DNA from 3 places in the Burkholderia thailandensis E264 genome. Region 3 is predicted to be linked to each of the others. Evidence: riboswitches for the same ligand, from Rfam matches in the RefSeq annotation. Region 3 holds a riboswitch; each other region holds the start of a gene.
The links. Region 3 has a riboswitch for cobalamin ahead of BTH_RS16450 (TonB-dependent receptor plug domain-containing protein). Riboswitches for the same ligand answer to the same signal wherever they lie in the genome.
Positions count from the first base shown of each region.

Region 1 (10,327 bases), 1.8 Mb from region 3:
CTGCGAGCGCGCTGCGATGCGGCGCGCCGCCGACCGGGCGCCCGCGTGCGCGCCGCGAGCTTGACGAATGCGGCGAGTCGGCCAACCGCCGAGCGCGCCGCGCGACGCCTAACGGTCAGCCTTCGGCGGCCTGCCCTTGCAACAGCTTGTCGAGCAGCTTCGCAAGCTGACGCTGCTCCGCCGCGCTGAGCGCGGACAGCACGCGCCGCTGGTTGTCGACGTGCGCGACCACGGCGTCGTCGATCAGCGCGCGCCCCGCGGACGTCAGCGCGACGAGCGTGCCGCGCCCGTCCGCCGGGTTCGCGCGCCGCTCGACCCACCCCGCCTTCTCGAGCCGATCGATCCGGTTCGTCATGCTGCCCGACGAAATCATCGCCGCGTCGTAGAGCGCCGTCGGCGTCAGCGCATACGGCGCGCCGCTGCGGCGCAGCGTCGCGAGCACGTCGAACTCGCCCGGCTGCAGGCCGTAGCGCGCGAACAGCGGATTGAGCCGGTCGCGCGCGATGACGAGCGCCGCCTCCTGCAGCCGCCCGAGCACGATCATCGACGACGGATCGAGATCCGGGCGCTCGCTGCGCCACTGCTCGACCGCATGAGCTGCGCGATCCATTAACCCTCCTGCTCGTCCAAGTTATCTTGACGTAGAGACATGTCGAATCTATCTTGATGTCGAGACAATTATACGCAACGCGCGCCCGGCAGCCGTCCGGACGCGCCGCATCCATGCCCATGCTTAATTCTCCTGCATGGCGGCTTGCCGCCATCGTGCTCGTCGGCCTCAATCTGCGTCCTGTGCTCGCGTCGGTCGGGCCGCTTCTCGACGCGATCCAGCGCGCGACCGGCTTGTCCGACAGCGCGGCGAGCCTGCTGACGACCTTGCCGATCCTGCTGATGGGTGCGGGCGCGCTCGCCGCGCCGTGGCTCGCTCGCCGCGCCGGCGTGCGCGCGGGCGTCTGGCTCGGCGTCGCGCTGATCGGGCTTGCGTGCGCGGTGCGCGGCGCGGCGAGCGCGCCCGCGGTGCTGCTCGCGTCCGCGCTGTGCGCGGGGCTCGGCATCGCGGCCGTGCAGGCGCTGCTGCCCGCGTTCATCAAGGCGGAGTTCGCCGCGCGCGCGGGCGGCGTGATGGGTTTCTATTCGACATCGATCATGGGCGGCGCGGTATTCGCGAGCGTCGCGACGCCGTTCGCCGCGCGCGCGATCGGCTGGACGTCCGCGCTCGCCGGCTGGGCGCTGCCCGCCGTCGCGGCCGCGCTGCTGTGGCCGCTCGCGACCGGCGCGACAAAGCGCGCCGTGCACGCGCCACCGGCCGCGCGCCGCGCGCACGGCGCGCGCGCGTGGCTGCTCGCCGCGTTCTTCGGCCTCGGCACGGGCGCCTATACGCTCGTGCTCGCGTGGCTGCCGCCCTATTACATGTCGCTCGGCTGGTCGCCGCAAGCGGCGGGCGGCCTGCTCGGCGGCGTGACGCTCGCCGAGGTCGCCTCGGGGCTCACCGTGTCGGCGTTCATCGATCGGCTGCCCGACCGCCGTCCCGCGCTGTTCGCGGCGATCGCGTCGCTGTTCGTCGGCCTGATCGCGCTGATCGCCGCGCCGCTCGGCTTCGCGCTGCCCGCGTCGCTGCTGCTCGGCCTCGGCATCGGCGCGCTGTTTCCGCTGTCGCTGATCGTCGCGCTCGACCATGCGACGAGCGCGGCCGACGCCGGCACGCTTACCGGCTTCGTCCAGGGCGTCGGCTATCTGGTCGCGGGCCTGTTTCCGTTCGCGGCGGGCGTGATCCGGCAGAACGTCGCCGACCTGTCGCCGGCCTGGGGCTTCATGGCCGCGGTGTGCGTCGTGATGGCGGCAATGGCCGCGCGCCTCGCGCCGCCGCGGCTCACCGTCGCGCGAAGCGGCGCATGAGCGGCGGCGCTCGCGTGCCGCCCGGTCCGGAACTCGCTTCGAGCGTCGAGGTCCCTATGGAATCTCTTCATCTGAACGCGCCGACGCGATCCAAGGACCTGCCCATGCTGTCGACCCGCCTTCGTCAACTCGCCGCAGCCGCGCTCGTGCTGTCGGCCAGCGCGTGCGCGGCTTCGCCGGACGCGGAGCGCGAAGTCGCGTGCCGGCCGGACGAGACGATGCCCAAGCGCCAGTTTCGCGGCACGTGGATCGCGTCGGTGGCCAACATCGACTGGCCGTCCCGCGCGGGCCTTCCGGCCGCGGACCAGCAGGCCGAGCTGAGCGCGTGGCTCGACGACGCGGTGCGCATGAACCGCAACGCGGTGATCCTGCAGGTTCGCCCGACCGCGGACGCGTTCTGGCCATCGCCGTTCGAGCCGTGGTCGGAATACCTGACGGGCACGCAAGGCGGCGACCCCGGCTACGATCCGCTCGCATACGCCGTCGCCGAAGCGCACCGGCGCAATCTCGAGCTGCACGCGTGGTTCAATCCGTATCGCGTCGCGATGGACGAGCGGGTCGACGCGCTTGCGGCCACGCACCCGGCGCGCCTTCATCCGGACTGGATCGTCCGCTACGGCGGCAAGCTGTATTACAACCCGGGCGTGCCGGCCGCGCGCGCGTTCGTCGTCGATGCGATCCTGGACGCGGTCGGCCGCTACGACATCGACGGCGTGCATCTGGACGATTATTTCTATCCGTATCCGGTCGCGGGCGCGGCGTTCGACGATGCGTCCGCATACGCGCAATACGGCGCGGGCTTCGCGACGCTCGCCGACTGGCGCCGCGACAATGTCGATCGCCTCGTCGAGTCGCTCGCGCGGCGCATCAAGGCCGCGAAGCCGTGGGTGAAGTTCGGGGTCTCCCCGTTCGCGGTCTGGCGCAATGCGGCGACCGACCCGCAAGGCTCGCAGACGTCGGCTTCGGTGCAGACCTACGACGACCTGTACGCGGACACGCGCCGCTGGCTGCGCGAGCGCTGGATCGACTACATCGTTCCGCAGGCGTACTGGGCGCGAGGCTTCGCGCCCGCCGACTACGACAAGGTCGTGTCGTGGTGGGCGAACGAGGCGCGCGGGCGCGACGTGCACCTGTACATCGGGCAGGCGGCCTACAAGGTCGGCACGTCGAATCAATCGCCCGGCTGGTCCGATCCGGACGAATTGAGCAGCCATCTGGCGTTCAATCGCACCGCGCCCGAGGTGAAGGGCGACGTCTACTTTTCCGCGAAGGACGAGCGCGCGGACCGGCTCGGCGCGACGACGCGCGTGAACCGCACCTGGTACTCGCGCCCGGCGCTCGTGCCGGCGATGCCTGCGCTCGGCGGATCAGCGCCGCCGCCCGCGCGGAATCTGCATGCGCAGCGCACGCCCGACGGCGTGCGCCTGCGATGGAAGCCGCGCTCGAATGCGGCGACGTCGTACGCGATCTACCGACACGAACCGGGGCGGCAAGACATGTGCAGCGACCACGACGCGCGCCATCTGCTCGCGACCGTTCGGACAACGGAGTTCGTCGATATCGCCGCGCGCGCGGATCGCGACTACCGGTACGCGGTCACGGCGCTCGATCGCCTCTGGAACGAGAGCGAGCCGGTTGACGTCACGCTGCCTGCGGCGCACCCGCATTGACGATCCGAGCGCGCCCCCGATGCCCTTGCCTATCGCGCGCTCATCCGAACACCCGGCGCGCGGCACGCGCGTGCCGCGCCTCGGCCTTCACCCCTTCGCGTAGAGCGTCGACTCGTCGAAGCCCTCGGCGTCGAGCACGCGCCCGATCAGGATCAGTGCGGTGCGCTCGATGCGCGTGCCCGCGACCTTGTCGACGATGTCGGCGAGCGTGCCCGTCACGCGCGCCTCGTCGGGCCAGCTCGCGCGATAGATCACGGCGATCGGGCAATCGGCGCCGTAGTGCGGCAGCACGTCCTCGACGATCCGCGCGAGATGCCGCACGCCCAGATGGATCGCGAGCGTCGCGCGGTGCGCGGCGAGGCTCGCGAGCGATTCGCCCTCGGGCATCGTCGTCTTGCCCGCGTAGCGCGTGAGGATCACGGTCTGCGCGACGCCCGGCAGCGTCAGCTCGACGCCGAGCGCCGCCGCGCACGCAGCCGTCGCCGTCACGCCGGGCACGATCTCGTAAGGAATCCCGAGCGCCGCGAGCCGGCGGATCTGCTCGCCGATCGCGCCGTATAGCGAAGGATCGCCGGAATGCACGCGCGCGACGTCCTGCCCTTTTCCGTGCGCCTGCACGAGCAGCGCGACGATCGCGTCGAGATCGAGCTCGGCCGTGTTCACGACGAGCTCGGCGCGATGGCCGTCGAGCACCGCGGCCGGCACGAGCGAACCCGCGTACAGGATCACCGGGCAGTTGCGCACGAGGCGCTGGCCCTTCACCGTGATCAGTTCCGGGTCGCCCGGACCCGCGCCGATGAAATACACCGTCATTCAGAATACTCCGTCATTCGTTCGATGATTCGATTCGAGGGCGCGCCGCACGCCACGAAGTGCGCATCGTGCGCCGCGCGTCGCGGGCATCGGCCGGGCGCAGCGCGGTCGCGATGCGGGCTGGCACGGGCTGCGGTCACGGCGCGCGTTGCGCGCAACGCGGCTTGCGCGCCGCGCGTCGATCCGATCCGCGAAGTCGGGCCGCTGGCGCGCCGCGGCCATGCCGGCGGCCCGCGCGCGGGCCGTCACGATGCGCGAAACGCACGATGCGCACCATGCGCGCCAACCGCACGAAATATGCGCAGCGCGTCGACGAGCGCGGCCGTATCGCCGAACTCGCGATCCGCGTCCGGCAGCGCCGGCCGTCCGACCATCACGACCGGAATACGTCGCTCGCGCGCGACCTCGAGCTTGGCCTCCGTCGCCGCGCCGCCGCTGTTCTTGCTGACGACGACGTCGATCGCGGCCGTCGCGAAGAGCGTGCGCTCGCCGTCGATCGAGAACGGCCCGCGCGCGGCGAGCACGCGCGCGCGCGCGTTGCCTTCGTGCGCGTCGAGGCAGCGCACGAGCCAGTGCTGATGCAGCGGAATCTCGTCGAGATGCGCGAGCGGCTCTCGCCCGAGCGTGAAAAGCGGCCGCGCGAACGGCGCGATCGCGGCGAGCACGCCCGCCCAATCCGCGACGCAACGCCAGTCGGCGCCCGGCCGCGGCCGCCACGGCGCACGGCGCAGCGCCCAATACGGAACGCCCGCCGCGCGGCACGCGGCGGCCGCGTTCGCGCTGATCCGCGCGGCGAACGGATGGGTCGCGTCGACGACGAGCGCGACCGCATGCTCGCGCAGATGGCGCGCGAGCCCTTCGGCGCCGCCGAAGCCGCCGACCCGCACGTCGCACGCGAGATCGTCGGGCGCCTTGCCGAGGCCGGCGAGGCTGTACACGTCGTGCGGCGCGAGCGTGCGCGCGACGCGCAGCGCGTCGCCCGTGCCGCCCAGCAGCAACACCCGGTGCGTGCTCATCGCGCGACGCCGACGATGCGGCCCTCTCGGTCGATCGCGAGCGTCTCGACGTCGACCTCGTCCGGCACGATGTCGCGCGCGACGCGGCGCGCGTGCGCACAGACGACGTCGCCGAGCGGCACGTGATGCGCGAGCGCGAGCGACAGCGCCTGCTGGCTGGTGTTCGCCGCGCGGATCTCGTGCTGCAGCACGGCGCTCGCGCCCGCTTCGCCCGCCCATTGCGCAAGGCGCGGCAAGTCGATGCTCGAATGGCGGCTGTGCAGATCGAGGTGGCCCGCCGCGAGCTTGCTCAGCTTGCCGAAGCCGCCGCACAGCGTGAGCCGCTCGACGCTCGCGCGGCGCAGGTACTTGAGCACCGCGCCCGCGAAGTCGCCCATCTCGATCAGCGCGATGTCCGGCAGGCCGTAGCGCGCGCGCACCGCGTCCTCGCTCGCGTTGCCGGTGCACGCGGCGATGTGCGTGACGCCGTTCGCGCGCGCGACGTCGATGCCCTGATGAATCGACGCGATGTACGCGGAGCACGAAAATGGCCGCACGATGCCCGTCGTGCCGAGGATCGACAATCCGCCGACGATGCCGAGGCGCGGGTTCATCGTCTTCCGCGCGAGCGCCTCGCCGTTCTCGACGCCGATCGCGACCTCGAAGCCGCCCGCATAACCGTGCTCGGCCGCGAGCGCCGCGAGGTGCTCGGTCATCATCCGGCGCGGCACCGGATTGATCGCCGGCTCGCCGACGCCGATCGTGAGCCCCGCGCGCGTGACCGTGCCGACGCCCGGCCCCGCGCGAAAGCGCACGCCCGGCTCGTGAACGAGCCGTACGCGCGCGAACACGAGCGCGCCGTGCGTGACGTCGGGATCGTCGCCCGCGTCCTTGATCGTGCCCGCCTCGGCGCCGCCGTCCGTCGCGCGGCAAAACGCGAGCCGCATCGCGACGTGCTGCCCCTTCGGCAGCACGATGTCGACCATGTCGCTCGCGTGGCCCGTCAGCAGCAGGCGCGCGGCCGCGAGCGACGTCGCGGTCGCGCAGCTGCCCGTCGTATAGCCGAAGCGCAGCGGCGCCGGCTGCTCGGGGGTTTCGTCGCGCATCATTCGTGCTCCTGCGGCTTGCGGGCGTCGTACAGCATGACGGGCAGCGCCTGCCGCCACGCGTCGAAGCCGCCGAGCGGCTGCGCGTGCGCGACCGACACGCGCGCGAGCGCGCCGCCGTGCCGCTCGCGCCATGCGACGAGCGCCGCCTCGCCCTGCAGCGTGACCGCGTGCGCGACGAGGCGGCCGCCCGGCTTCAGCCCGGCCCAGCACGCGTCGAGCACGCCCTCACGGCTCACGCCGCCGCCGACGAACACCGCGTCGGGAGCGGGCAGGCCCGCGAGCGCTTCGGGCGCGCGGCCCGCGACGAGCTCGAGCGCGGGCACACCGAGCGCATCTCGGTTGTGCTCGATGATGCGCTGCCGCGCCGGATGCGCTTCGATCGCGATCGTCCGGCAACTCGGATGCGCGCGCATCCATTCGATGCCGATCGAGCCGGAGCCCGCGCCGACGTCCCACAGCAATTCGCCCGGCGCGGGCGCGAGCCGCCCGAGCGCGAGCGCGCGCAGATCGCGCTTCGTCAGCTGGCCGTCGTGGCGGTACGCATCGTCCGGCAAGCCGGGCGTGAGCGCCAGGCGCGGCGCATCGGCGCTCGCGCGGCATTCGATCGCGACGACGTTCAGCGCCGCCGCACGCGCGTCGCCCCACGCGTCGGCGCGCGCGTCGGCGCGCCGCTCGAGCGGGCCGCCGAGATGCTCGAACACCGTCATCGCGCTCGGCCCGAAGCCGCGCGCGGCGAGCGCGCCGGCGATCGCGGCGGGCGTCGCGCCGTCCGCGCTCAGCACGAACAGGCGCCGGCCCGGATACAGATGCCGGTGAAGCGACGCGAGCGGGCGGCCGACGAGCGACACCGCATCGACGTCCTGCAACGGCCAGCCGATGCGCGCGGCCGCGAGCGACAGCGACGACGGCGCGGGCAGCACGCGCCACTCGTTCGGCGCGAGCGTGCTGGCGAGCGTCGCGCCGACGCCGAACAGCATCGGATCGCCGCTCGCCAGCACGCACACGCGCGCCGGAGCCCGCGCGAAGAGCGGCGCGAGATCGAACGGCTTCGGCCACGGCACGCGCTCGGCGCCGTGCCGCGCGGGCAGCATCGCGAGATGCCGCTCGCCGCCCATCACCACCGCCGCGTCGGCGAGCGCGCGCCGCGCCGGCCGGCCGAGCCCCGCGTAGCCGTCGTCGCCGATGCCAACCACCGTCAGCCACGCGGTCATCCGTCGTACTCCATCGTGTTCCCGTCGATCCTGAAAGCGACGCCCGCATCGCGCATCTGCGCGCTCGGGCGTCGCGAAAAAAGGCATAATACAGCGTCCGTCGACCGGCGCCCCACGGGGCCCAAGAGGGAACGCAGGGCGCGCCGCGCCGCTGCGGCTGCCCCCGCAACTGTGAGCAGCGAGTCCGCATCCGATCCACGCCACTGGCCACGCCGCCCTTTTCGCGGCTGCCGGGAAGGCCCGCTGCGGATGACGACCTGCCAGCCAGGAGACCTGCCGGGACGTTTCGTTCGTGCCAGCCTTCATCGGGCGGGGTGTACCGATGCCGTAGCCCGCCGCCCGCGCGCTTGCCGCGCGGGATCGGCCGTCTCGGGCCGCCGCGCGACGCTTGATCCGGAGCGCTGTTGAGTCCTTCCGCCGCTGTTTTTTCATCTGACGCCGCGCGCGCCGCGAGCGCGTGTCCGGGGCTCGTGCGCATCGTCGCGGCGCGCGACGGCGGCCTGTGCCGGATCAAGCTGCCGGGCGGCGCGCTCGGCGCCGCGCAGGCGCGCGCGGTGGCCGCCGCCGCGCGTGCATTCGGCTCGGGCGTGATCGAGGCCACCAATCGCGCGAACCTGCAATTGCGCGGCGTGCGGGCCGGCAGCGAGGCTTGCGTGAGCCGCGCGCTGATCGACGCGGGGCTCGGGCCGCTGATGGACGGCCCGGGCGCGGCGTCGCTCGACGCCTGCGTCGCCGCGCGCGACGACGTGCGCAACGTGATGCTGAGCCCGATGGCCGGGCGCGACCCCGATACGCTCGTCGACAGCGCCGCGCTCGCCGCCCGCCTCCTCACGATGCTGCAGACCGAGCCGCGCTGCGCCGCGCTGTCGCCGAAATTCTCGGTGCTGCTCGACGGCGGCGAACGGCTCGCCGCGCTCGACCATCCGCACGACATCTGGCTGTCCGCGCTGCGCGACGCGCGCGGCGACACCCGGCTCGCGATCGGGCTCGCCGGCTGCCCGCCCGCCGACGGCGAGCCGGTCATGCCGAGCGCGCCGCGTACCGGCGCGCTCGCGACCATCGCGCCGGCGCAGGCCGTCGAGTGCGTGCGCGCGCTCGTGACGAGCTTCGTCGAGCTCGCGCCGGCGGGTGCCACGCGCATGCGCGACCTGCTCGCGACGTGCCCGCCCGACGCGTTCCTTTCGCACGTGGAATCGAAGCTGTCCGAATCGCAGCCGCCGTTCGCGCTGCGCCGCGATGCGGATCTCGCCGGCTGGCGGCGCGCGCGCGTCGACGCGACGCTGCGTTTCGGCATCCGCCCCGAGCGCGACCCGGCGCGCTGCGCCGTCGGCGCGCAACCGCCGCTCGGCCGGCTCGACGCGAACGCGCTCGCGGCGCTCGCGGCGCTCGCCGACTCGCACGGCGACGGCACGCTGCGAATCACGCCTTGGCAAGGCGTGATGCTGCCCGCCGTCGCGCGCGCGGCCGCGCCCGACGCGCTCGCGCGCCTGGCCGCGCTCGGCTTCGTGTGCGACGCGTGCGCGCCGCTCGCGCACGTCGTCGCATGCGCGGGCTCGACGGGCTGCGCGCGCTCGCCCGCCGATACGAAAACCGACGCGCTCGCGCTCGCCGCGCGCCTCGCCGCCCCCGTCGACGTGCACGTGACGGGCTGCGCGCGCTCATGCGCATTGCCGCATCCGGCCGCGCACACGCTCGTCGCGAGCGCGGCCGGCCGCTACGACCTCTACCGGCGCGACGGCGCGACGGGCTTCGGCCTAGCCGTCGCGCGCCAACTGACGATCGACCAGGCCGCCGCCGCGCTCGCGCGCGACGCGCGGCCCACTCAGGATGACCTCGATGCTTGACTACCTTCGCGACGGCTGCGCGATCTACCGCGAATCGTTCGCGACGATCCGCTCGGAAGCCGATCTGACGGGCGTGCCGCCCGACCTCGAAAAACTCGCGGTGCGCGTGATCCACGCGTGCGGAATGGTCGACGTCGTCCGCGACCTGCGGTTCTCCGATGGCGCGGGCGAAGCGGGCCGCGCGGCGCTCGCGGCCGGCGCGCCGATCCTCTGCGACGCGCGGATGGTCGCCGAAGGAATCACGCGCGCGCGGCTGCCCGCGAACAACCCGGTGATCTGCACGCTCGGCGACCCGGACGTGCCTCGGCTCGCGCGCGAGCTCGGCAACACGCGCTCGGCGGCCGCGCTCGAATTGTGGCGCGCGCATCTCGCGGGCAGCGTCGTCGCGATCGGCAACGCACCGACCGCGCTCTTCCATCTGCTCGACATGATCGACGCGGGCGCACCCCGCCCCGCGCTCATTCTCGGCTTTCCGGTCGGCTTCGTCGGCGCGGCCGAATCGAAGGCGCTCCTCGCCGCCGACAGCCGCGGCGTGCCGTTCGTCGCGGTCGCGGGCCGCCGCGGCGGCAGCGCGATGGTCGCCGCCGCCGTCAACGCGCTCGCCTCGGAGGCCGAATGACGCGCAAGACTGGGCGCCTCTACGGGCTCGGCGTCGGGCCGGGCGACCCCGAACTGCTGACGATCAAGGCGCTGCGTGTGCTGCAGGCCGCGCCCGTCGTCGCGTATTTCGTCGCGAAGGGCAAGAAAGGCAACGCGTTCAGCATCGTCGAGGGCCATCTGAGCGACGCG
Region 1 covers NC_007651.1:2,718,886-2,729,212, forward strand. The annotation lists gene BTH_RS24400 (MarR family winged helix-turn-helix transcriptional regulator) at 116-610, opposite strand; gene BTH_RS24405 (MFS transporter) at 724-1,896, shown strand; gene BTH_RS24410 (glycoside hydrolase family 10 protein) at 2,001-3,566, shown strand; gene cobM (precorrin-4 C(11)-methyltransferase) at 3,654-4,379, opposite strand; gene BTH_RS24425 (cobalt-precorrin-6A reductase) at 4,625-5,395, opposite strand; gene BTH_RS24430 (cobalt-precorrin-5B (C(1))-methyltransferase) at 5,392-6,483, opposite strand; gene BTH_RS24435 (bifunctional cobalt-precorrin-7 (C(5))-methyltransferase/cobalt-precorrin-6B (C(15))-methyltransferase) at 6,480-7,694, opposite strand; cobalamin riboswitch at 7,783-7,990, shown strand; gene cobG (precorrin-3B synthase) at 8,099-9,538, shown strand; gene BTH_RS24445 (precorrin-8X methylmutase) at 9,531-10,157, shown strand; gene BTH_RS24450 (precorrin-2 C(20)-methyltransferase) at 10,154-10,327, shown strand, end outside.
Region 1: it holds a riboswitch for cobalamin, as region 3 does, so the genes downstream of both, cobG (precorrin-3B synthase) here and BTH_RS16450 (TonB-dependent receptor plug domain-containing protein) in region 3, are expected to answer to the same signal.

Region 2 (10,327 bases), 1.8 Mb from region 3:
GACGGATCGTTCGTCACGCCCTCGGTGATGCGCGCGAGCAGCGCGTCGCCGTCGCCGGGAAGCTCGCCGATCCGGTAACCTTCGTCGCGCAGCATCGCGAGCACCGCGAGCGCGGACGCCGGCGTGTCGAGCCCGACGCCGTTGCCGATCCGCCCTTCGCTCGCCGGATAATTCGCGAGCACGAGCGCGACGCGCTTGCGGGCGTTGTCGAGCGTGCGCAGCCGGCACCAGCGGCGGCTCAGCTCGGCGACGAACGCGATCCGCTCGTCGTCCGGCTGGTAGCGCACGACGTCGACCTCGGTGTGCGGGCAGCGGTACGCGAGCCCCTTGAAGCTCACCGCGCGCGTGACGATCCGGCCGTCGACCTCGGGCAGCGCGACGTGCATCGCGATGTCGCGCGCGTTCAGCCCGTGCGCGTCGGCGAGCCACGCGTCGCGATTGCCGCCCGACAGGATCACCTGCAGCACGGGCGCATCGCCCGCGAGCGCCTCGGGCTCGGCGGCGTCGAGCGCGCCGGCGGCGAACGCGGTCGTGTTCAGCACGAGCGACACGTTCGCGTCCGCGCACAGCGCATCGACGACCGCCCGGCTCATCGCGTCCTTCAGCGACGTCACCGCGATCGGCAGCGGATTCAGGCCGGCGCGCGCGAGCGCGTCGGCGAGCGCGTCGAACACCGCGGTGTTCGCGGCCTGCCAGTGCGCCTTGTAGAAGAGGATCGCGACCACCGGCGCATGCTCGCGCCAGCGCGCGCGCCAGTCGTCGAGGCTCGGGCTCGCGAGCGTGGGATGATAAAGCGCGGCGGCGGGCAGCGGGCGCGGCGGCTCGGGCGCGTCGCCCACGCCGAGCCCGTGATGCGCGATGCTGCGCAGCAGCGCCTGCGCGTTCGCCGGCCCGCCCTCGCGCAGATAGCGCCACCACAGCCGGCACAGCTCGGGCTCGACGGTGCTCTTCGCGATCAGGTTCGGGTCTTCCTGCAGGTCGCCCGAGAACATCGCGAGCTTTTGCCCGGCGCGCCCGGCGAGCGCGACCGCCTGCTCGATCCCGTACGGCCAGTACGCCTCGCCGCCGAGATGATCGATCACGACGACGCGCGCGTGCCGCAGCACGTCGTCGACGTAGAAATCGACCGACGCCGGCTGCCTCAGGAACGTCACGTTCGCGAGCCGCACGCTCGGAAAGCCGCCGCCGAGCGTCGGCACGACGCTCGCGAGCAGCGACAGCGTCGTGTCGGCCGAGCTGAGGATCACGATGTCGGCCGGACGCTGGTCGATCCGGACGACGCCCGCCGTATCGTCGACGAAGCCGCCAGGCGTCGTGCGCAACAGATGCATCGCTCTACTCCCGCTCCACTTGCGCTTACCGCCGCATCACGCGGGCTGCCCGCGCGCGGCGAGCGCCGCGTCGAACGCGCGCTGCAGCGCGGCCGCGTCAAGCCCCTCGCCGATCAGCACGAAGCGGCTCCGGTGCGCTTCGCCTTCGCGCCAGCGGCGGTCGAAATAGCTGTCGAAGCGCCGGCCGACGCCCTGCACGACGAGCCGCATCGGCGCGCCGGGCAGCGCCGCGAAGCCCTTCACGCGATAGATCGTGTGCGTCTCGACGAGCGCCGCGAGCGCGTCGAGCACCGCCTCGCGCGACCCCGCGCGCGCCTCGACGACAACCGAATCGAACTCGTCGTGATGATGGTCGGGATCGTCGGCCGAGCCGTGATGATCGTGGCGCAGATGGATCGTCTCTTCCGACGCGGCGTTCAGCCCGAGCAGCGTCGCGAGATCGAGTTCGCCGCGCTGCGCGCGCACGAGCTTCACCTGCGGCGGCACCTCCTCGCGGATCGCCGTCTCGACGGACGCGAGCGCCGCGTCGTCGAGCAGATCGGTCTTGTTGACGATCACGAGATCGGCGGACGCCAATTGATCGGCGAACAGCTCGTGCAGCGGCGATTCGTGATCGAGGTTCGGGTCCGCTCGGCGCTGCGCGTCGACGGCGACCGGGTTCTCGGCGAACTGCCCGAGCGCGGCGGCGGGCGCATCGACGACGGTCAGCACCGCGTCGACCGTGAAGCCGTTCCTGATCGACGGCCAGTTGAACGCCTGCACGAGCGGCTTCGGCAACGCGAGGCCGGACGTCTCGATCAGCACGTGGTCGATCTCCGCGCGGCGCTCGACGAGCTTTTCCATCACCGGGTAGAACTCTTCCTGCACGGTGCAGCACAGGCACCCGTTCGCGAGCTCGTAGAGCTGGCCGTCGGCTTCGCGGCCGGTTTCGTCGCAGCCGATGCCGCAGCCCTTGAGGATCTCGCCGTCGATGCCGAGCTCGCCGAACTCGTTGACGATCACGACGATCCGGCGGCCGCCCGCATGCCGGAGGATGTGGCGCAAGAGCGTCGTCTTGCCGCTGCCGAGAAAGCCCGTGACGATCGTCACGGGGATTTTGCGCATCTGCATGGTGGTTCCGTTGGTCGGTATCGGGTCAGTGTAAGGGCGGTGCGCGAACGCGCGCGGGTCATGCGGAACTTGACGGGGAAACGTCACACGGAGATCGTCACCTCGATATCGTCGTAGCGCCTGATCCGGTAGATGAGCGCCGAGACGATCCAGCTCGCGGCAAAGAGGCCGATCACGAAGTAGCCGAGCATGCCGAAGTGCTCGGCCGCCATCGCGGCGAAATCCCACAGGCCGCCCTTGAGCGAGAGCTTGCCGCCGATGAGGGCGAGCGCCTCGATGCCGCCGATCACCACGGCGACGAGCACCGACACGAACGTGATCGTCATGTTGTAGTAGATCTTGCGGATCGGCCGCACGAACGCCCAGCGGTACGCGCCCATCATCATGATGCCGTCGGTGGTGTCGACGAGCGTCATGCCCGCGGTGAACAGCACGGGCAGCGCCATCACCGACCAGAACGACAGCCCGCCGTGCGCCTGCGTCGCCGAGATGCCGAACAGCGCGATCTCGGTCGCGGTGTCGAAGCCGAGGCCGAACAGGAAGCCGATCGGATACAGGTGCCAGCTGCGCGACACGATCGCGAACAGCGGCCGGAAGATCCGTGCGAAGAAGCCGCGCCGGTTGAGCAGGATGTCGAGATCCTGCTCGACGAGCGGCTCGCCGCGCCGCACCGCGCGAAACGTCCGGTACACCGAGATCAGGATCAGCAGGTTCGCGAACGCGAGCACGAGCAGGAAGAACGCCGACACGCTCGTGCCGATCACGCCGCCCCACGCCTTCATCCCTTCGAAACGCTCGGCGAGCGTCGCGGCCGTCAGCGCGACGGCGACCGTCATCAGGATCACGACGCTCGAATGGCCGAGCGAGAAGAAGAGCCCCGCGCCGAGCGGGTTTTTCTTCTCGTGCATCAGCTTGCGCGTGACGTTGTCGATCGCGGCGATGTGATCGGCGTCGACCGCGTGGCGCAGCCCGAACGTATACGCGAGGAGCGCGGTGCCGAGCAGCACCGGCTGGCCGTGAAACGCGGCGAACGCCCAGATCCACGCGCCGACGTTGAATGCGATCAGCATCGCGTAGATCCCGACGATCTTGCTGCGCAGCTCGACGGGGCTGTCGTTGAAGAGACGGAGAAACGATTTGAGCATGACGCTCCCTTTGCGAACGGTCGACAAACAAGGTGAATGCCAACACGCGCGGCATCGCGCGCGATGCGCGTGCCCCCCGCTTCGTCCATCGGCCGTCCGCGCGCCGGCATGCGTTCGCGACATGCGCGTTCGCGACATGCGCGTCCGCGACGTGCGCGTCCGCGATGCGCGCATCTGCAGATGCCTGCGACATGCGCGGCGCGCGCCGAAGCGCGCGGCGACGGACGGGGATGAAACGGGCGAGCCGCGACAAGCGGCGCGATGCAGCCGTGGACGACACGCCGCCTCCCCGCGGCGCTGAACCCCGGAGCCGCTCGCCGCCGTGCGGCGCATGCGCGCGACCGGCGAACGACCCCCGTGTCTCGGCCGGTATCCGGGCTGACGAAAACGCCGCTTCACCTTCCCGGACGCGATGCGTCCAGTGGTTGGCCGCGCATGCCGTCAGGCACGCGGAGAAGCCGGCGTCGCACCGCTTGCGCGATGCCTTCGCTTACCGTTGCGGGGGCAGCACAGGTTGGCGAACCGCGATGCGGCGGCGCTCCCTGTTTCCCGTTTGACTGCGTGCGACAGAAGCCGCATGCGAGCACCGAAACGCGAGCGAGTGTAGGCCGTGCGGACGCGGCGCGTCAAGGCGGACAAAAGGTTCCGCCAAGGCTGCGCCGGGGCGCCGCCGCGCGCGATCGGCGCGGGCCGCGCGGCGAAGCGGCTCGGCAGGCCGCGCGGCCGGCGCTGTGCTATCGTATGCGCGCGTTCGGTGCCCGGGCGCGCACTCGCGCGCCCGGGCAAACGGGAAACAGGAAGCGGCCAGCCCGCGCAGCCTGTGCTGCCCCCGCAACGGTACGCCGCCTGCGACGCGCGCCGACGCGCGTCGCGCATCCCGCCTTCGCGCCACTGTCCTCACGGACGGGAAGGCGGCGGGATGGCAAGCGGTCAGCCCGGATACCGGCCGACGCACGGGGCGAGCCGCGCTCGCCGAACGCCGGGTTTTCCGCGGGAGGCGGAAACGGGCGCGCCATCCACGCAACCGATGCCATTCGACAACCGGCCGGCAGCCGGCCGTCGATCGCCGAAACCGCATGACTTCTTCCGATTCACGCAGCCGCAACCCGCGCGAGCGCGATGCGCGCGCGGCCCGCCGATGATGCGCGTTGCGCTCGGCATCGGCTGCCGCGCGGGACGGCCCGCCGACGCGATCGAGGCCGCGATCCGCGCGGCGCTCGCGCGTTTGCCGGGGGCGTCGTTCGCCGCTGTCGGCGTCGTCGCGACGCTCGACGCGAAAGCGCGCGAGCCCGGCCTCGTCGAATGCTGCGCGCGCCACGGCTGGCCGCTCGCGGCGTTCTCGCGCGACGAGATCGCCGCGCACCTCGCCCGGCTCGCCCGGCTCGCTCGCCTCGGCCGCGATGCGTCGCTCGCCGCGCGCGCGCCGCCGTGCGCGGCCGCACGCGCGCGCTTCGGCGTCGACGGCGTTTGCGAGCCGTGCGCGCTGCTCGCCGCGCCGAACGGCGCGCTCATCGTGCGCAAGCTCGCGCTCGACGGCGTGACGGCCGCGCTCGCCGGCCCGCTGTGACGCGCGCCTCGCGACGTCTTCCGATTCACGAACCCCACGACTCACAGGACTTCAGCCGATGAAAACCGATTCCGAATCGCATCAACGCATGGCCGAGCGCCGCCGCGCGGGCCACGAGAAGAAACAGGCGGCCGCGACCGTCGAGAAGGGGCTGTTGATCGTCCATACCGGCAACGGCAAGGGCAAGAGCACGGCCGCGTTCGGGATGGCCGTGCGCATGCTCGGCCACGGCATGAAAACGGGCGTCGTGCAGTTCATCAAGGGCGCGCTGCACACGTCCGAGCGCGACTTTCTCGGCGCGCACGCGCAATGCGATTTCGTCACGATGGGCGACGGCTACACGTGGAACACGCAGAACCGCGACGCCGACATCGCGACCGCGCGCCGCGGCTGGGACGAGGCGCGCCGGATGATCGAAAGCGGCGATTACCGGATGGTGATCCTCGACGAGCTGAACACGGTGCTCAAGTACGACTACCTGCCGCTCGACGAAGTGCTCGCGACCCTCGCCGCGCGCGATCCGGCGCTGCACGTCGTCGTGACGGGGCGGCACGCGCCCGACGCGCTCGTCGACGCGGCCGACCTCGTCACCGAGATGCGGCTCGTCAAGCATCCGTACAAGGAGCAAGGCGTGAAGGCGCAGCGCGGCGTGGAGTTCTGACGCGATGCCCGCCTGCCCCGCGCTCTTCGTCGCCGCCGCCGCGTCCGGCCAGGGCAAGACGTCGGTGACGGCGGCGCTCGCGCGCCATCACCGGCGGCTCGGCCGGCGCGTGCGCGTGTTCAAGACCGGCCCGGATTTTCTCGATCCGATGCTGCTCGCGCGCGCGAGCGGCGCGAGCGTCTATTCGCTCGATCTCGGGATGGTCGGCGAGCGCGGCTGCCGCGCGCTGCTTGCGCGCGCCGCGGCCGAAGCGGACGTGATCCTGATCGAAGGCGCGATGGGGCTCTTTGACGGCACGCCGTCGAGCGCCGATCTCGCGCAGGCGTTCGGCGTGCCCGTCGCCGCGGTGATCGCCGCGCAATCGATGGCGCAGACCTTCGCCGCGCTCGCGTTCGGGCTCGTGCATTTCCGGCCCGGCGTGCCGTTTCACGGCGTGCTCGCGAACCGCGTCGGCTCCGAGCGCCATGCGCGGTTGCTGCGCAGCGCGCTGCCCGAGTCGATCCGCTGGCTCGGCCACCTGCCGCGCGATGCGCAGATCGCGCTGCCGGAGCGCCACCTCGGGCTGCACCAGCCGGACGACGTCGCCGATCTCGACGCGCGGCTCGACCGCGCGGCCGACGCGATCGCGCGCACCGCGCTCGCCGATCTGCCGCCCGTCGTCGAGTTCGCGCTCGGCGACGATGCGAATGTCGACGACCACGGCGGCGGAACGGTTGCGACGCTGGATGCCGCGCGCGGCCATCGTCGCGCGCCGTCGGCGGCAAGCGTGGCCGCAGACCGCGACGATGCCGCGGCGGCGATGCCCCCCGTCGACTCCGCCAACGAAGCGAATGCGGCGGCAAATCGCCCGGCGCACGGCGGCGGCGCGTCCGGCGCATCGGCCGGCGCGGCGCGCGCCGAACCGCCCCTTGCCGGCAGGCGGATCGCGATCGCGCGCGACGCGGCGTTCTCGTTCATCTATCCGGCGAACCTCGATCAGTTGGAAGCGCTCGGCGCCGAGCTCGCATTCTTCTCGCCGCTCGCCGACGAGCCAGTGCCCGACGGTTCCGCCGCGCTCTATCTGCCGGGCGGCTATCCGGAGCTGCATGCGGCGCGGCTCGCGGCGAACGCGACGGCCGCGCGCTCGATCGCCGCGCACGTCGCGGCGGGCCGGCGCGTCGTCGCCGAGTGCGGCGGGATGCTGTACCTGAGCGAAACGCTCACCGACGCCGACGGCGCGACGACGCCGATGCTCGGCCTCGTGCCCGGCCACGCGACGATGCAGCGGCGCTTCGCCGCGCTCGGCATGCAGACCCTCGCGACGCGCTTCGGCGCGATGACCGGCCACACGTTCCACTATTCGCGCTTCGCGACGCCGCTCGCGCCCGTCGCCGCCGCGACGCGGCCGGACGACGGCGCGGCGGGCGAAGCGGTGTATCGGCACGGGCCGATCGTCGCGACGTATCTGCACGCGTACTGGCCGTCGAATCCGCGTGCGGCGGCCGCGCTTTTCGCGCTCGACGCGCTGTAGCCCCCGCGCGACCGCCTCGAAGGCACGGGTGTAATTCCGTGTAATGGCGCATCGATTCGCGCCTTCCTAGCATGGTCATATCGTCGGCACGCATCGCCGGCGACAGCGAGCACGGGGCGGCATTCGCCAGGATGGCGATCGCGAATCACCCATCGCGCCGCGCGATGCTCGACGGAAAATCGGATACTTCACATCGGAACGAGGTGGATCATGGTCACGGTCAATTCGAGAGTCGACAGCGCGCGCGCGTCGAGTCACATCACAATCAACGTCATGACGGTGATAGACGTCGCCGCGATCATCGACGAGCTCAAGGCGCAAGAGAAAAAGCTTGGGCAAACGCCGGACACGGCAACGTCGATCGGCCACAAGTACATCTACATGTCGTCCGACGACCCGCGCGGCTGGAGCGTCGGCAACGATCCCGGCAACATCACGCTCAACGCTCACGTCGGCGACACGCTGTCGTTCTTCTGCGCGAGCACGAGCGACAATTCCGAATATGCCGCCTTCATCTACAGGTTGACGGGCGGCGATCCGCATCTCGATCCTTCCCACGTGGAGGTGATCAAGCTCCAGAACGCGGCGCAGCCGACCCCGTCCAACGGCTATCCGTTCACGACCGCGCCGGTGGCCTTTTCGAGTTGCGACGCGAAGGTGGCCCAGCAAGGACAGGCCAAGAACTTCTACGTGTGGGCCGCGCTGTTTACGCTCGACGACAGCGGCGAAAAGCAGGTGCTCGCCGGGTATGTCAAGTGGGACCCGACGGTCAACGTCGCCTGAGCCGTCATCCGCGCGTTCGCCGCGCCATCGTGCGGACGGATTCCCGTGAAGCGGGCGGGCCGCACCCGCGGCGCGCCCGTGCGCGTCTCGCGCGCGGGCGCCGGACAGGTCGCCGCCCCGCCCGCGCTCACGCCACGCGCGCGTCGAGCCCCGCCATGATCGCGAGCCCTTCGTGCAGCGCCGGAAACAGGCTGCGGTTGAAGTTGTTCCAGCGCAGCTCGAGGATCGTGTCGTCCGGGTCGATCTCGGTGTTCAGCACGTCGTGGATCACCTCGCCGGAATCGACGCCGTTGTCGACGTAATGGAACGACGCGCCCGTCATCCGCAGCGGCTCGACCGGCACGGTCCGCATTGTCGTCCAGTCGACGACCTTCTGCCCGCGCGCGCCGAACAGCGCGTCGAGCGTCGCGTACGCGCCGCGCCGCTCGTACGGCGACTCCGCGCGCGTGATGCCCGGATGAATGTTGACGATGCGCCGGCAATACGGCGCGCCCGGGCGCACGAGCTCGTCGAGGATCACGAGCAGCCCGTCGAGCACGACGAGATCGGCGCCGAGCGCGTCGAGCGCCTCGCGCAGGCGCGCCTCGAACGCGCGCTTGCCCGCCGGGCGCGCGGGCGACGCGAGCGGCTCGCGCCGGTACTCGGACGGAATCGCGAGCAGCAGATCGTTGACGAGCCGGCCCTGCACGCGCAGCTCGGGCGGATAGAACCAGCGCTTGCCGGGCTCGTATGCGAAGCCGTACTCGGCGAGCTTCTCGCGGTCGAGCGGCGAGCCCGCGTCGTCGTCGTAGATCACGCGCTCGAGCGAGTACGCTTCGCCGAGCTCGGTGTCGTTCAATGCGTCGACGAGCGATTCGAGCACCGACTTCATGTAGCGCGCGCCGCCCTTGTAGTCCACCTGCTGCCCCGCCTTGTCGGCGGCGGCGTTTCTCAGCGACCAGATGTAGACGAGTTTCTTCCTTGCCATCGCGGTGTTGTCCTCTCGTTCGGGCGGCGCGCGGCCGCGCCGCCCATGGGATGATGAAACGCGCTTACCAGTTGTATTTCGCCGTCGCGATCACGGTGCGCTGGTTGCCGTACATGCACACCGAATCCGACTGGCAGCCGGCCACGTAGCGGCGGTTGAACAGGTTCGTCGCATTGAGCGCGAAGCGCCAGTTGCGCAGCTCGTAGTGCAGCGCCGCGTCGAACAGCGTGTAGCTCGGCACCGTCAGCGAGTTGTCGGCGGCGCCCGCCGCCGCGCTCATGTAGCGCACGCCCGCGCCGACGCCGAAGCCCGTGAGCGGCCCGTTGCGCCACGTCCAGTCGGCCCACAGCGACGCGATCTGGCGCGGGCGCGGCACGTCGACGGGCCACTTGTTCAGCGTGTTGTCATTCGCCTGCACGTTCTTCACGTCCTGATAGACGTACGCGGCGATCACCGACAGCTCGCGCGACAGGTTGCCCACCGCGCTCAGCTCGACGCCGCGCGAGCGCACCTCGCCCACCTGCACGAACGTGCTGCTCGTCGGATCGTTCGGATTGCTCATCGCGACGTTCGTCTGGTTGATCTGGTAGACGGCCGCGTTCAGCATCAGGTTCTTGCCCGGCGGCTGCCAGCGCAGGCCAGCCTCGATCTGGCGGCCCTTGGTCGGCGTCGCGAGCCCGCCGCCCGCGAGCTTCACGCCGATCTGCGGATTGAACGACGTCGAATAGCTGAGGTACGGCGCGAGGCCGTAATCGCCGAGATAGGTCAGGCCGACGCGCCCGCTGAACGCGTGGTCGTTCTGCTTGAAGCTCGCCGAGTTCGCGATGTCGTCCTGCGACGTGCGCGTCCAGTCCTGCCGGCCGCCGAGCGTGAGCACCCAGCGCTGCCACTTGATCTGGTCCTGCACGTACAGGCCGAAGGCGTTGAGCGTCGTCTTCGTGTCGGTGCGCGGGTACGCGTTCGGCCCGCTGAAGATGTCGGCCGGAATCGGCGTGTAGACGGGCCGGTACAGGTTCAGGCCGGGCCCCTTCGCGAGCCATTCGCTGTCGGTCGTCGTCTGCCGGTTGTAGTCGAAGCCGAACAGCAGTGTGTGGCTCAACGGGCCTGTCGTGAATTTCGCCTGCGCCTGGTTGTCGACGTCGAAGCGGCTGTAGTTGAACTGGAACAGGCCCGCGTAGCGCGTCATCGTCGCCATCGTCGGGTCCGCGCCGTCGAGGCCGCCGCCGTAGACGGACGCGTCGTCGAGCGCCAGG
Region 2 covers NC_007651.1:2,739,896-2,750,222, forward strand. The annotation lists gene cobN (cobaltochelatase subunit CobN) at 1-1,331, opposite strand, end outside; gene cobW (cobalamin biosynthesis protein CobW) at 1,368-2,441, opposite strand; gene BTH_RS24500 (HoxN/HupN/NixA family nickel/cobalt transporter) at 2,525-3,586, opposite strand; cobalamin riboswitch at 3,933-4,192, opposite strand; cobalamin riboswitch at 4,371-4,531, shown strand; gene BTH_RS24505 (cobalamin biosynthesis protein) at 4,725-5,153, shown strand; gene cobO (cob(I)yrinic acid a,c-diamide adenosyltransferase) at 5,212-5,814, shown strand; gene BTH_RS24515 (cobyrinate a,c-diamide synthase) at 5,819-7,324, shown strand; gene BTH_RS24520 (inclusion body family protein) at 7,535-8,107, shown strand; gene BTH_RS24525 (formyltransferase family protein) at 8,235-9,074, opposite strand; gene BTH_RS24530 (TonB-dependent siderophore receptor) at 9,139-10,327, opposite strand, start outside.
Region 2: it holds a riboswitch for cobalamin, as region 3 does, so the genes downstream of both, BTH_RS24500 (HoxN/HupN/NixA family nickel/cobalt transporter) here and BTH_RS16450 (TonB-dependent receptor plug domain-containing protein) in region 3, are expected to answer to the same signal.

Region 3 (10,327 bases):
ACGAGCAGGCTCGCGGCGAGCGTGCGGCTCCCCGCATGCGCGGCGATCATCGTCCACGCGGCGCGCGCGGGCGGCATCGCGGCGAGCGCCTGCCATTTCAGCGCGAGCGCGACGACGAGCGCCGCCGCGCCGAACGTGCCGATCCGCGAATCGCGCATGATGCGCAGCACGTCCTCGCGCGTGTAGCCGCCGCCGAACGCATCGCAACAGTCGGCGAGGCCGTCCTCGTGCAGCGCGCCCGTGGCGACGAGCGTCGCCGCGATCGACACGAGCGCCGCGACGCCCGGCGGCCACACGCGCGACGCGGCAAGATGCACGGCCGCGGCAAGCGCGCCGACGCACACGCCGACGAGCGGAAAGTAACGCGCCGCATGCGCGAGATCGACTGCCGCGCCGCTGATCGCGCGCGGCACCGGCACGCGCGTGAAATAACCGAGCGCGACGACGAAGTAGCGCAGTTCGGCGAGCGGATTCATCGCGCGTCACGCATCGCGGTTCGCGACGCCGGCCGACTCGAAGCTCGCCATCTCGTTGACGAACGCCGCCGCCGCGCGCACGAGCGGCAACGCGAGCGCGGCGCCCGTGCCCTCGCCGAGGCGCAGATCAAGCGCGAGCAACGGCTCGCCGCCGAAGTGCTCGAGCATGCGCCGATGCCCCGCTTCGTTCGACACGTGCGAGAACACGCAGTATTCGCGCACCGCGGGCGCGAGCGCGTCGGCCACGACGAGCGCCGACGTCGCGATGAAACCGTCGACGAGGATCGCCATGCGCGCGCGCGCCGCCTCGATGAACGCGCCCGCGATCATCGCGATCTCGAAGCCGCCGAACGCGGCGAGCACGTCGAGCGGCTCGACCGCGTCGGCGTGCCGCTCGAGCGCGCGCCCGAGCACCGCGCGCTTGTGCGCGAGGCCCGCGTCGTCGAGGCCGGTGCCTCGGCCGACGCACGCATCGATCGGCACGTTCAGCAGGCGGCTCATCACGCACGCGGCCGCCGACGTGTTCGCGATCCCCATCTCGCCGAAGCCGATCACGTTGGTGCCGAGCGCCGCGTGATGCAGCACGCGCGCGGCGCCCGCGGCGAGCGCGGCGAGCGCCTCGTCGCGCGACATCGCGCGCTCGTGCGCGAAGTTGCGCGTGCCGCGCGCGATCGCGGCGCCGACGAGCTGCGGCGAATCCGGCAGCGGCGACGCGACGCCCGCATCGACGATCTCGAGCTCGAGGCCCGCGACGCGCGAGAACGCATTGATCGCCGCGCCGCCCGCGACGAAATTCGCGACCATCTGCGCGGTCACCGCCTGCGGATACGGGCTCACGCCTTCGGCCGCGATCCCGTGATCGCCGGCGAACACGATCATCACGGGGCGCGCGACGCTCGGCGCGCTCGTGCGCTGGATCATGCCGAGCTGCAGCGCGAGCGCTTCGAGGCGGCCGAGGCTGCCGGGCGGCTTCGTCTTGTGATCGATGATGCGCGCGAGCGTCGCGCGCAGCGCGGCGTCGTCGAGCGGCTCAATGCTCGGCAGGGAGAAGGTGGAGGTCATCGGTTCGTCTCGTGGATGAAATGGGGCGCGCGATGCGCGTCGATCAGGTGATGCGGGAACGATCGTGCGCGGCGGGCCACGCGGGCACGAGCGCCTCGTGGCCGTCGCGCTCGATCAGCACGAGCGGGTAGCCGAACGCGCGGCTCGCGCGCTCGGGCGTCAGCACATCGCGCACCGGGCCCGCGTGCGCGCCGCCGCGGCCGTCGAGCAACAGCGCGTGCGTCGCGAAACGGCGCGCGAGATTCAGGTCGTGGCACGAGAAGATCGCGGTGCGCTCGCCCGCGCGCAGCCAGTCGGCGAGCGCGGCGAGACAGTCGATCTGATGGTGCAGGTCGAGGTGCGCGAGCGGCTCGTCGAGCAACAGCAGCGGCGCGTCCTGGCACAGCGCGGCCGCGAGCGCGACGCGTTGCCGCTCGCCGCCCGACAGCGTCAGCACGTCGCGCGCGGCGAACGATTCGAGCCCGAGCCGCGCGAGCGCCGCGTGCGCGGCCGCGCGGTCGTCGGCGCGCTCCCAGCCCCAGCCCGTCAGATGCGGAAAGCGGGCGAGCAGCACGGTATCGAACACGCTCGCGCTGAACGCGTCGTGCAGCGTCTGCGCCATCAACGCGCGCCGCTTCGCGAGCGCTTCGGGCCGCCAGTCGGCGAGCGGCACGCCGTCCGCCTCGACGTGCCCGGCGGCCGGCCTCGCGAGCCCCGCGAGCGTCGTGATCAGCGTCGTCTTTCCCGCGCCGTTCGGCCCGGCGACGCACCACAGCTCGCCCGGATAGAACGTGTGCGTGAAGTCGTCGAGCAGCGTGCGCGCGCCCGCCTTCAGCACGAGACGCTGCGTGCCGTAGCGGGGCGAGCGCGACGTCGGCGCGTCGTGCTCCGTCATCGCGCGGTCCTCCGCAGCAGCATCCACAGGAAGAGCGGCACGCCGATCAACGCCGTCATCACGCCGACCGGGAGCTGCGCGGGCGCGATCGCCGTGCGCGCGAACAGGTCCGCGGCCATCACGCCCGCGCCGCCCGCGAGCATCGCGGCGGGCAGCAGCATCCGCTGATCGTTGCCGAACGCGAGCCGCAGCGCGTGCGGCACGACGAGCCCGACGAAGCCGATCGTGCCCGCCGTCGTGACGGCCGCGGCCGCCGCGAGCGACGCGATCAGATAGACGCGCAGCCGCAGCCGCGCGACCGGCACGCCGAGCGCGGCCGCCGCCGCCTCGCCGCGCAACAGCACGTTCAACTGCGGCGCGACCGGCAGCGCGACGCACGCGGCGGCGGCGAGCGCCGCCAGCGCGAACCACGGCGACGCCGCGGCACTCAAGTCCCCCGACAGCCAGAACAGGATGCCGCGCAAGCGCTCGTCGGGCGCGATCGCAAGCATCAGCGTGATGAGCGCGAACCAGCCGGCCGAGATCACGACGCCCGTGAGCAACAGGCGCGGCGACGCATCGCGCGGCTCGCCGCGCCACAGCTCGCGTCGCGCGAGCCCGAGCACGAACGCGATCGATGCGAGCGCGCCCGCGAACGACGCGAAATCGACGATCCACCACGCGCCGCCCGCGATCATCGCGACGAGCGCGAACGCGGCCGCGCCGCCCGACACGCCGAGCACGTACGGCTCGGCGAGCGGATTGCGCAGCAGCACCTGAAGCAGCGCGCCGGCGAGCGCGAGGAGCGCGCCGCAACCGAAGCCCGCGAGTGCGCGCGGCAGCCTGAGCGTGCGGACGATGTCGGCCGCGAGCGGATCGGCGCCCGCGCGGCGGACGAGCGCCGCGAGCGCGTCGGCGGGCGTCATCGGCACGCTGCCGAGCGTGAGCGACGCAACCAGTACCGCGCACGCGACGAGCGCGAGCGCGGCCCAGATCGCGGCCGCCCGCGCCGCATGCATGCCGGCGCCGCGCGCCCGCGGCCTCATGCGACCTCCCGCGCGCGGCCGCGCGCGCCGCGCCGGCGACGCGGCCGGCCGTCAGCGCTGCTGCCAGCCGAGCGTGACGTAGGCGCCGCGGCGCGGCGTGTTGTATGCATAGGCAAGCTCGTAGTCCTTGTCGAACAGATTGTCGATGCGCGCGCTCACGTACCACGACTTCGTGATGTCGTAGCGCGCGGACAGATTGACGACGCCGTATCCGCCGAGATGATCGCCGAAATCGTCGCGCGGCCCGCTCACGAGCCATTCGCCGCCGACGCGCCAGCCGCCGAGCGAGCGGTGCGCCGAGATCGACGCGAAGCGCCGCGCGCGTCGGTTCAGATCCTGGCCGGCGGTTTCGTCGATCGGGTTCTGCAGCGTCGCGGCCACGCGCACATCGGTCTTGCCGACATGCCCCTGCCACGATCCCTCGACGCCCTGCACCTTCGCGCGGCCGACGTTCTGCGCGACATAGTATGGGCCGCTCGCGCCGGGACGATAGTCGATCAGGTTCGTGTAGCGCGTCTGAAACGCGGTGACGCGCACGACGCCCACCGCATCCGACGCATACTGCACGGCCGCCTCGACCGAATGGCTGCGCTCCGGCTTGATCGCCAGGTTGCCCGCGTTCGGATAGTACAGATCGTTGAAGCTCGGCGCGCGAAACGCGCTCGAATAGCTCGCCGACACCTTCCAGCGCTCGGTGACGTCGAACCCGTAGCCGAGAAAGTAGCTGTTCGCGCCGCCGAAATCGGAGTACTGGTCACGGCGCACGTTCGCCTGGAACTGGCTGTCGCCGAGGCGTCCGGTATAGCCGAGCCAGCCGGAATTCACATGGCGGTCGGGCGCCGAATACCTGTTCGATTCGAACGACTGGTCGAGCCGCTCGTACCCCGCCTGGATCTTGTGCCCGCGCGCGACCGTGAAATCGTTCTGCCACGTGTACTGACGGTTGCCGGAATTGAAGTGGTCGGTGTATGCGCCGTTCAGCGCCGACTGGCTGCGGTCCTTGCCGCTCGACACGTTCACGCGCGTCGTCCACCAATCGGCGAGCTTGCCGTTCGCGAACGCGGACAGTTGCTGAACGCGGCTGTACAGGTCGTTCAGATCGGTCGGCGAGCCGTACGCGTCGTCGTAGCTGTTGCGGCCGTTCGCCTGGAAGTACGTGACGCCCGCATCCCACTTGTCGCTGAACCGGTGCCGCAGCGACGCGGACGCGCTCTCGCTCAGAAAACCGTTCGCGTTCGGATTCGCCTGCGGCTTGCGCGCGGGATCGAGCGCGGAGAAACCGTCGGTCTTCAGCCGCGCGAGCGACACGCTGAACGTCGTCTTGCCGTCCTCGTCGAGTCGGCCCGACGCGCCCGCGCTTTGCGTCTGCGTGTGATAGCTGCCGTAGCCCACGGAGAAATCGAAGCGCGGCGGATGATTGCCGCCGTTCTTCGTGAACACCTGCACGACGCCGCCGATCGCACCCGACCCGTACAGCGAAGACACGTTGCCGTTCACCACTTCGACGCGCTCGATCTGATCGAGCGGCAACTGGTCGATCTGCGCCCGGCCGAGGCTCGCCGAATCGATGCGCACGCCGTCGATCAGCACGAGCGATTGCGTCGACTGCGCGCCGCGCAGGAACAGGCTCGCGCTCGCGCCCGGCCCGCCGTTGCGCACGATCTGCGCGCCCGGCGCGAGCGCGAGCAGGCCGGGCAGATCGGTCGCGCCGCTGTCGGCGATGTCCTGCGCATCGAAGAGCGTCGTCTGCGGAATCGCATCGGCGAGCTTCTGCTGCCCGCGCTGCGCGGTAACGACGATCGGCGCGAGCGGCTCGACCGATGCCGGGCGCGAGCGCGCCGGCGATGCCGAGAGCGCTTCCGATGCGCCGGAGGCCGCGAACGCGAACGATGCGGCATTCGCCGAAGCGGCGGGCGTCGTCGACATCGCGGCATCCGCCGCAGGCGCCGCGGCGGCGGACGGCGACGCAGCCGACGCGTAAGCGGCGGGGTAAGCGGATGGGGGCGGCGACGCCGCGGCGTCGCCTCGCGCGAGCGCGATGCATGGCAGCCCGGACAGAGCGGCGAGCGCTGCGCGCACGAGTGGGGTTCGCATGAACGAAGATCCTGTTGAGGCACTGCGGAGCCCGCTTCCCCGCAGGCCCGCATCACGGAGACGAACGCGTCCGTCTCCCCGCCTCGGCCGGTATCCGGGCTGGCGACGTCACCGCCTCGCCTTCCCGCGCGCAATGCGCAGTGGCACGGCGCCGGCGGCCGGCCGAAGCGGCCGTGCCGACGCATCGAGAGTGCGGCTTGCATCGGGTCCGATGCGATCGCTTACCGTTGCGGGGGCAGCGCAGGTTGGCTCGGTCCCGGCGGACATCGCGCCCTGCTTCCCGTTTAACCGCGCGCGAAGCGCGCGAGCACCGAGGCGGCGCCAGTTTAGGAGTGCGCGCGACGCAGCGTCAAGGCGCCGCGCCGACGCAGCGCAAGAAACGTCGCGCCGCGTATCGGCGAGACGACCGGCATCAACGAACGACGAAGATATTTCACGGCGAGAAGCGGGGGTGTTACGTCTAGAAACGTTACAGATATCGGAAACTTGCCTGTTCCGCGCTAAAATGCTGGGTCTTTAGAGGACGCAGCACATGCTCAACGAACTCGAAACCCTATCTCAAAACATCGGCCGTCTGATCGCGCTGAATCAACGCCATCAAACGGAACGGCTCGCGCTCGAGGAGCAGGTCGCGCAATTGCGCAGTGAAGCGCAGGCGTTGCACGCTGAACTCGAGCAACTGCGCGACGAGCGCAATGCACTCGCGGCCGAGCGCGACACGCTATCGGCGAAGATCGACGACGCGCAAGTGAAGCTCAACGCAATCCTCGAGAAACTGCCGCGCACGAAAAGCGTGCCGGATGCGGAAAACCAGCTCGACCTGCTCGCGCCGCAGGCGAACGATAACGGCGAAGGCGCGACGGGCCACGGAGAACACGCATGAGCACGAAGCAGATCGAAGTATCGATTCTCGGCCAGTCGTACCGTCTCGCCTGCTCGGCCGAAACCGAGGCGGCGCTTCTCGAAGCGGTCGCGCGCGTCGACGCGGAAATGTCGAAGATCCGTGCGAACAGCTCGGTGCGCGGCACGGATCGCATCGCGGTGATGGCCGCGCTGTCGCTCGCGTCGGAGTTGCTCAGGCTGCAACAGAGCGTGCGTCACGGCGAGGCGTTCCCTGCGGAAGAAATCCGGCGTACAATGCGCCAAATGAATGAACAACTCGGTGCGGTGCTCGCACAGCACGAGGTGCAGTAAACAAGTTTCACCGGGTTCGGCCAATGCTTGATCCATCGCGTTCAAGCCGCTGAATCCAAAGGTGATTCGAACAGTCAAGTCAGCTTCCCTGCCTGGTTCGCCAAGGTCATATATTCCTTGAACCAATGCCATGTGCACGGTTGCGGAAATTTGTAGCACGGGCGCGCGCGTCACTCTGTCTGATGTACCCGAAGTGCTGCTAACTGCGACCAATTCTGAACCTCAGGTTCAGGATGCCGGCCTAGCGGCTAAGGCGGGGGCCTATTCAACGGCATCGGGCGAGTCCCGATGCCGTTTCCTTTTGTGCGGCCTTTACATTGCGTCGAGTCATTCCGATCCATGCGCTACTGGCTGATGAAATCCGAACCGGACGAGGCGAGCATCGACGACCTCGCTGCCGCCCCCGACCAGACCTTGCCGTGGACCGGCGTGCGCAACTATCAGGCGCGCAACTTCATGCGCGACACGATGCAGATCGGCGACGGCGTGCTGTTCTATCATTCGAGCTGCCCCGAGCCCGGTATCGCGGGGCTCGCGCAAGTCTCGTCGACGCCCTACCCCGATCCGACGCAATTCGATCCGCAAAGTCCGTACCACGATCCGAAGTCGACGCGGGAATCGCCGCGCTGGGTGCTCGTCGACGTGCGCTTCGTCAGGAAATCGCCGCTCGTTCCCCTCGCCGCGTTGCGCGAGCACGATGCGCTCGCGGACATGCGCGTGCTCGCGAAGGGCAACCGGCTGTCGATCACGCCCGTCACGCCGGACGAGTGGCGCTTCATCACGCAGCGCCTGATGAAATGACGTGGCCGGCCGCCGCGTCAAACATTGTCAGAGCCAGCGCGCAAAGCCGCGCCGGCCGGAACCTCCGTCCGCTTTCGACGGCCTAACGGGCGCATCGACGGATGCCGTGCCGCGTCCGTCGGGCGGTTCGAAAGAAGCGCGGCGTCCGTCCGCGCGCCGCACGCCCCCAAATGCGTGCGCGCTTACGCTCAAGGAGTCAACAATGACGAAAAAATCCGCTCTAGCCGTTGCCGCCACGCTCGCGGCGGCGCTGCCGATCGCTCTCGCGCTCGCCCCGTCCGCCGCGCATGCGCAAAGCATGGGGCAGATACAGCCGCCCGCGGGCGTGCTGTCGCTGTCCGCGCAGGCAAGCACCGACGTCCCGCAGGACGTCGTCGACATCACGCTGTTCTACGAACAACAGGCGAAGGACCCGGGCACGCTCACCGCCGAGCTGAACAGACGCGCGGATGCGGCGCTCTCGCAGGCGCGCGGCGTCACGGGCGTCACGGCCCGCACGGGCGAATTCTCGGTGTCGCCGAGCGTCGACCGCGACGGCAAGATTTCCGCCTGGCGCGGCCGCACCGAGGTCGTGATCGAGTCGCACGACTTCGCTGCCGCGTCGAAGCTTGCCGGCCAGCTAAGCCCGGCGATGCAGGTGGGCAACGTCGCGTTCTCGCTGTCGCCCGAAGCGCAGCGCGCAGCCGAGCAGAAGCTCACCACCGAAGCGATCAAGGCGTTCCGCGCGCGCGCCGAGGAAGCGACGCGCGCGTTCGGCTACAACAACTATTCGATCCGTGAAGTCAACGTCGGCAGCGGCCGCAGCGTGCAGCCGTATCCGCGAATGTTCGCGATGGCCGCGCCCGCGATGGACAGCACGAAGATGAACGCGCCGATCGCCGTAGAAGGCGGCAAGACGACGGTGACCGTCAACGTGAACGGTTCGGTGCAGATGAAGTGACGCGCCGAAGGCGGCGCGTGGGCGCGCCGTTCGCAGTCGATGCAAAAACGCCGGCTCGTCGCCGGCGTTTTTCATTGCGTGCCCCGCGCGTCGGGATTGGCGATCCTGTGTCGCATGTACTCGGCCGAGCGGCCGAGCGCGCGCCTGCCGCGCGTCGTACGAGCGATCGCACATCGCTGCTTCGTGCTTCGTGCTTCGTGCTTCGTGCTTCGTGCTTCGTGCTTCGTGCTTCGTGCTTCGTGCTTCGTGCTTCGTGCTTCGTGCTTCGTGCTTCGCAGCCAGCATACCGGCGCGCTTGCCTCCCGCGTCGCACCGCCTTCATTCCGCCGTCGGACGGCCGCGCAACCTCGCGCAACCGCCCGCCCGGAACGATCAGGCCGCCTTCGCGGCGCCGCCGCGCCGATACGCCCAGATCATCATCAGCACGCCCGCGACGATCATCGGCAGCGACAGCCACTGCCCCATCGACAGGCCGAACGTCAGCAGGCCCAGGAAGTCGTCCGGCTCGCGCGCGAACTCCACCGTGAAGCGCGCGGCGCCGTAGCCGATCAGGAAGAGCGCCGAGATCGCGCCCATCGGCCGCGGCTTGCGCGAGAAGAACCACAGCACGAAGAAGAGCGCGATGCCTTCGAGCGCGATTTCGTACAGCTGCGACGGATGCCGCGGCAGCATCTGGTGCGCGAGGAACACCTCGTTCAGATTCCACTTCGCGGCAATGTCCTGGTGTGCGGCGAGCCACGCGGCGTCGTCGCGCGACGCACCCGGGAACAGCATCGCCCACGGCGCATCGGGGCTCGTCACGCGGCCCCACAGCTCGCCGTTGATGAAGTTGCCGAGCCGCCCGGCCGCGAGCCCCGTCGGCACCATCGGCGCGACGAAATCGGTCACTTCGAGCCAGTGTCGCTTGCGCTGCCAAGCGAACAGCGCCATCGCCAGCGTGACGCCGAGAAAGCCGCCGTGGAACGACATTCCGCCCTCCCACACGCGGAAGATGTCGAGCGGGTGCGAGAAGTAGTAGTCCGCCTTGTAAAACAACACATAGCCGAGCCGGCCGCCCAGCACGACGCCGAGCACGCCGTAGAACATCATGTCGTCGATGTCCTTCGCGCTCCAGCCTTGCGCAGCGACGTGCGGCAGCTTGAGGCGCAGCCGCCCGACGACGATCGCGAGGATGAAGCCGACGAGATACATGAGCCCGTACCAGCGCACCGCGAGCGGGCCGAGGTGGATCGCGACGGGATCGAAATTCGGATGAATGATCATGAGTTAGCGTTGAAGGTTCTGAATCGATACGGCATGCCCGGCGACGTCCGCCGCCACCGCGAAAACGCGTTGCGACCGCGATTCGACGCACGCGCCGCACGAACGTTCACGGCCGCGTCGCCGCACGCCCGCCCGCGCCCGGCGTCGAATCCGGCCGCGAGGACGGCGCGGGCCGCGCCGCGCCGCGCACGACGTCGATGAAGCCCGCGAGCACCGGACTCACGTCGTCCGTGCGCCACACGAGGCCCGTTTCGACGACGGGCGCCGGATCGGCGAGCGCGCGGTAGACGACGCCCGTGCGCCGCAGGTTACGCAGCGATTGCGGCACGAGCGCGACACCCATGCCCGCGGACACGAGGCTGACGATCGTCTGCATCTGGATCGCCTCCTGGCCGATGCGCGGCGCGACGCCCGCCGCGCCGTAGCAGCCCGTAATGATGTCATAAAAGCCGGGCGCCAAACGACGCGGAAAGATGACGAGCGGCAGCGACGCGATGTCGGCGATGCGCACCGGCGCGTCCCCCGCCGCCTCCGCGGCGTCGGCCGGCATCGCGACGACGAGCGGCTCGCGCAGCACCGGCAGATACGACAGCGACGC
Region 3 covers NC_007651.1:943,181-953,507, reverse strand. The annotation lists gene BTH_RS16470 (adenosylcobinamide-GDP ribazoletransferase) at 1-476, opposite strand, end outside; gene cobT (nicotinate-nucleotide--dimethylbenzimidazole phosphoribosyltransferase) at 483-1,538, opposite strand; gene BTH_RS16460 (ABC transporter ATP-binding protein) at 1,582-2,412, opposite strand; gene BTH_RS16455 (FecCD family ABC transporter permease) at 2,409-3,410, opposite strand; gene BTH_RS16450 (TonB-dependent receptor plug domain-containing protein) at 3,489-5,531, opposite strand; cobalamin riboswitch at 5,599-5,861, opposite strand; gene BTH_RS16445 (hypothetical protein) at 6,064-6,414, shown strand; gene BTH_RS16440 (cell division protein ZapA) at 6,411-6,725, shown strand; RNA gene ssrS (6S RNA) at 6,808-6,989, shown strand; gene BTH_RS16435 (EVE domain-containing protein) at 7,065-7,526, shown strand; gene BTH_RS16430 (SIMPL domain-containing protein) at 7,729-8,466, shown strand; gene lgt (prolipoprotein diacylglyceryl transferase) at 8,839-9,729, opposite strand; gene BTH_RS16420 (LysR substrate-binding domain-containing protein) at 9,836-10,327, opposite strand, start outside.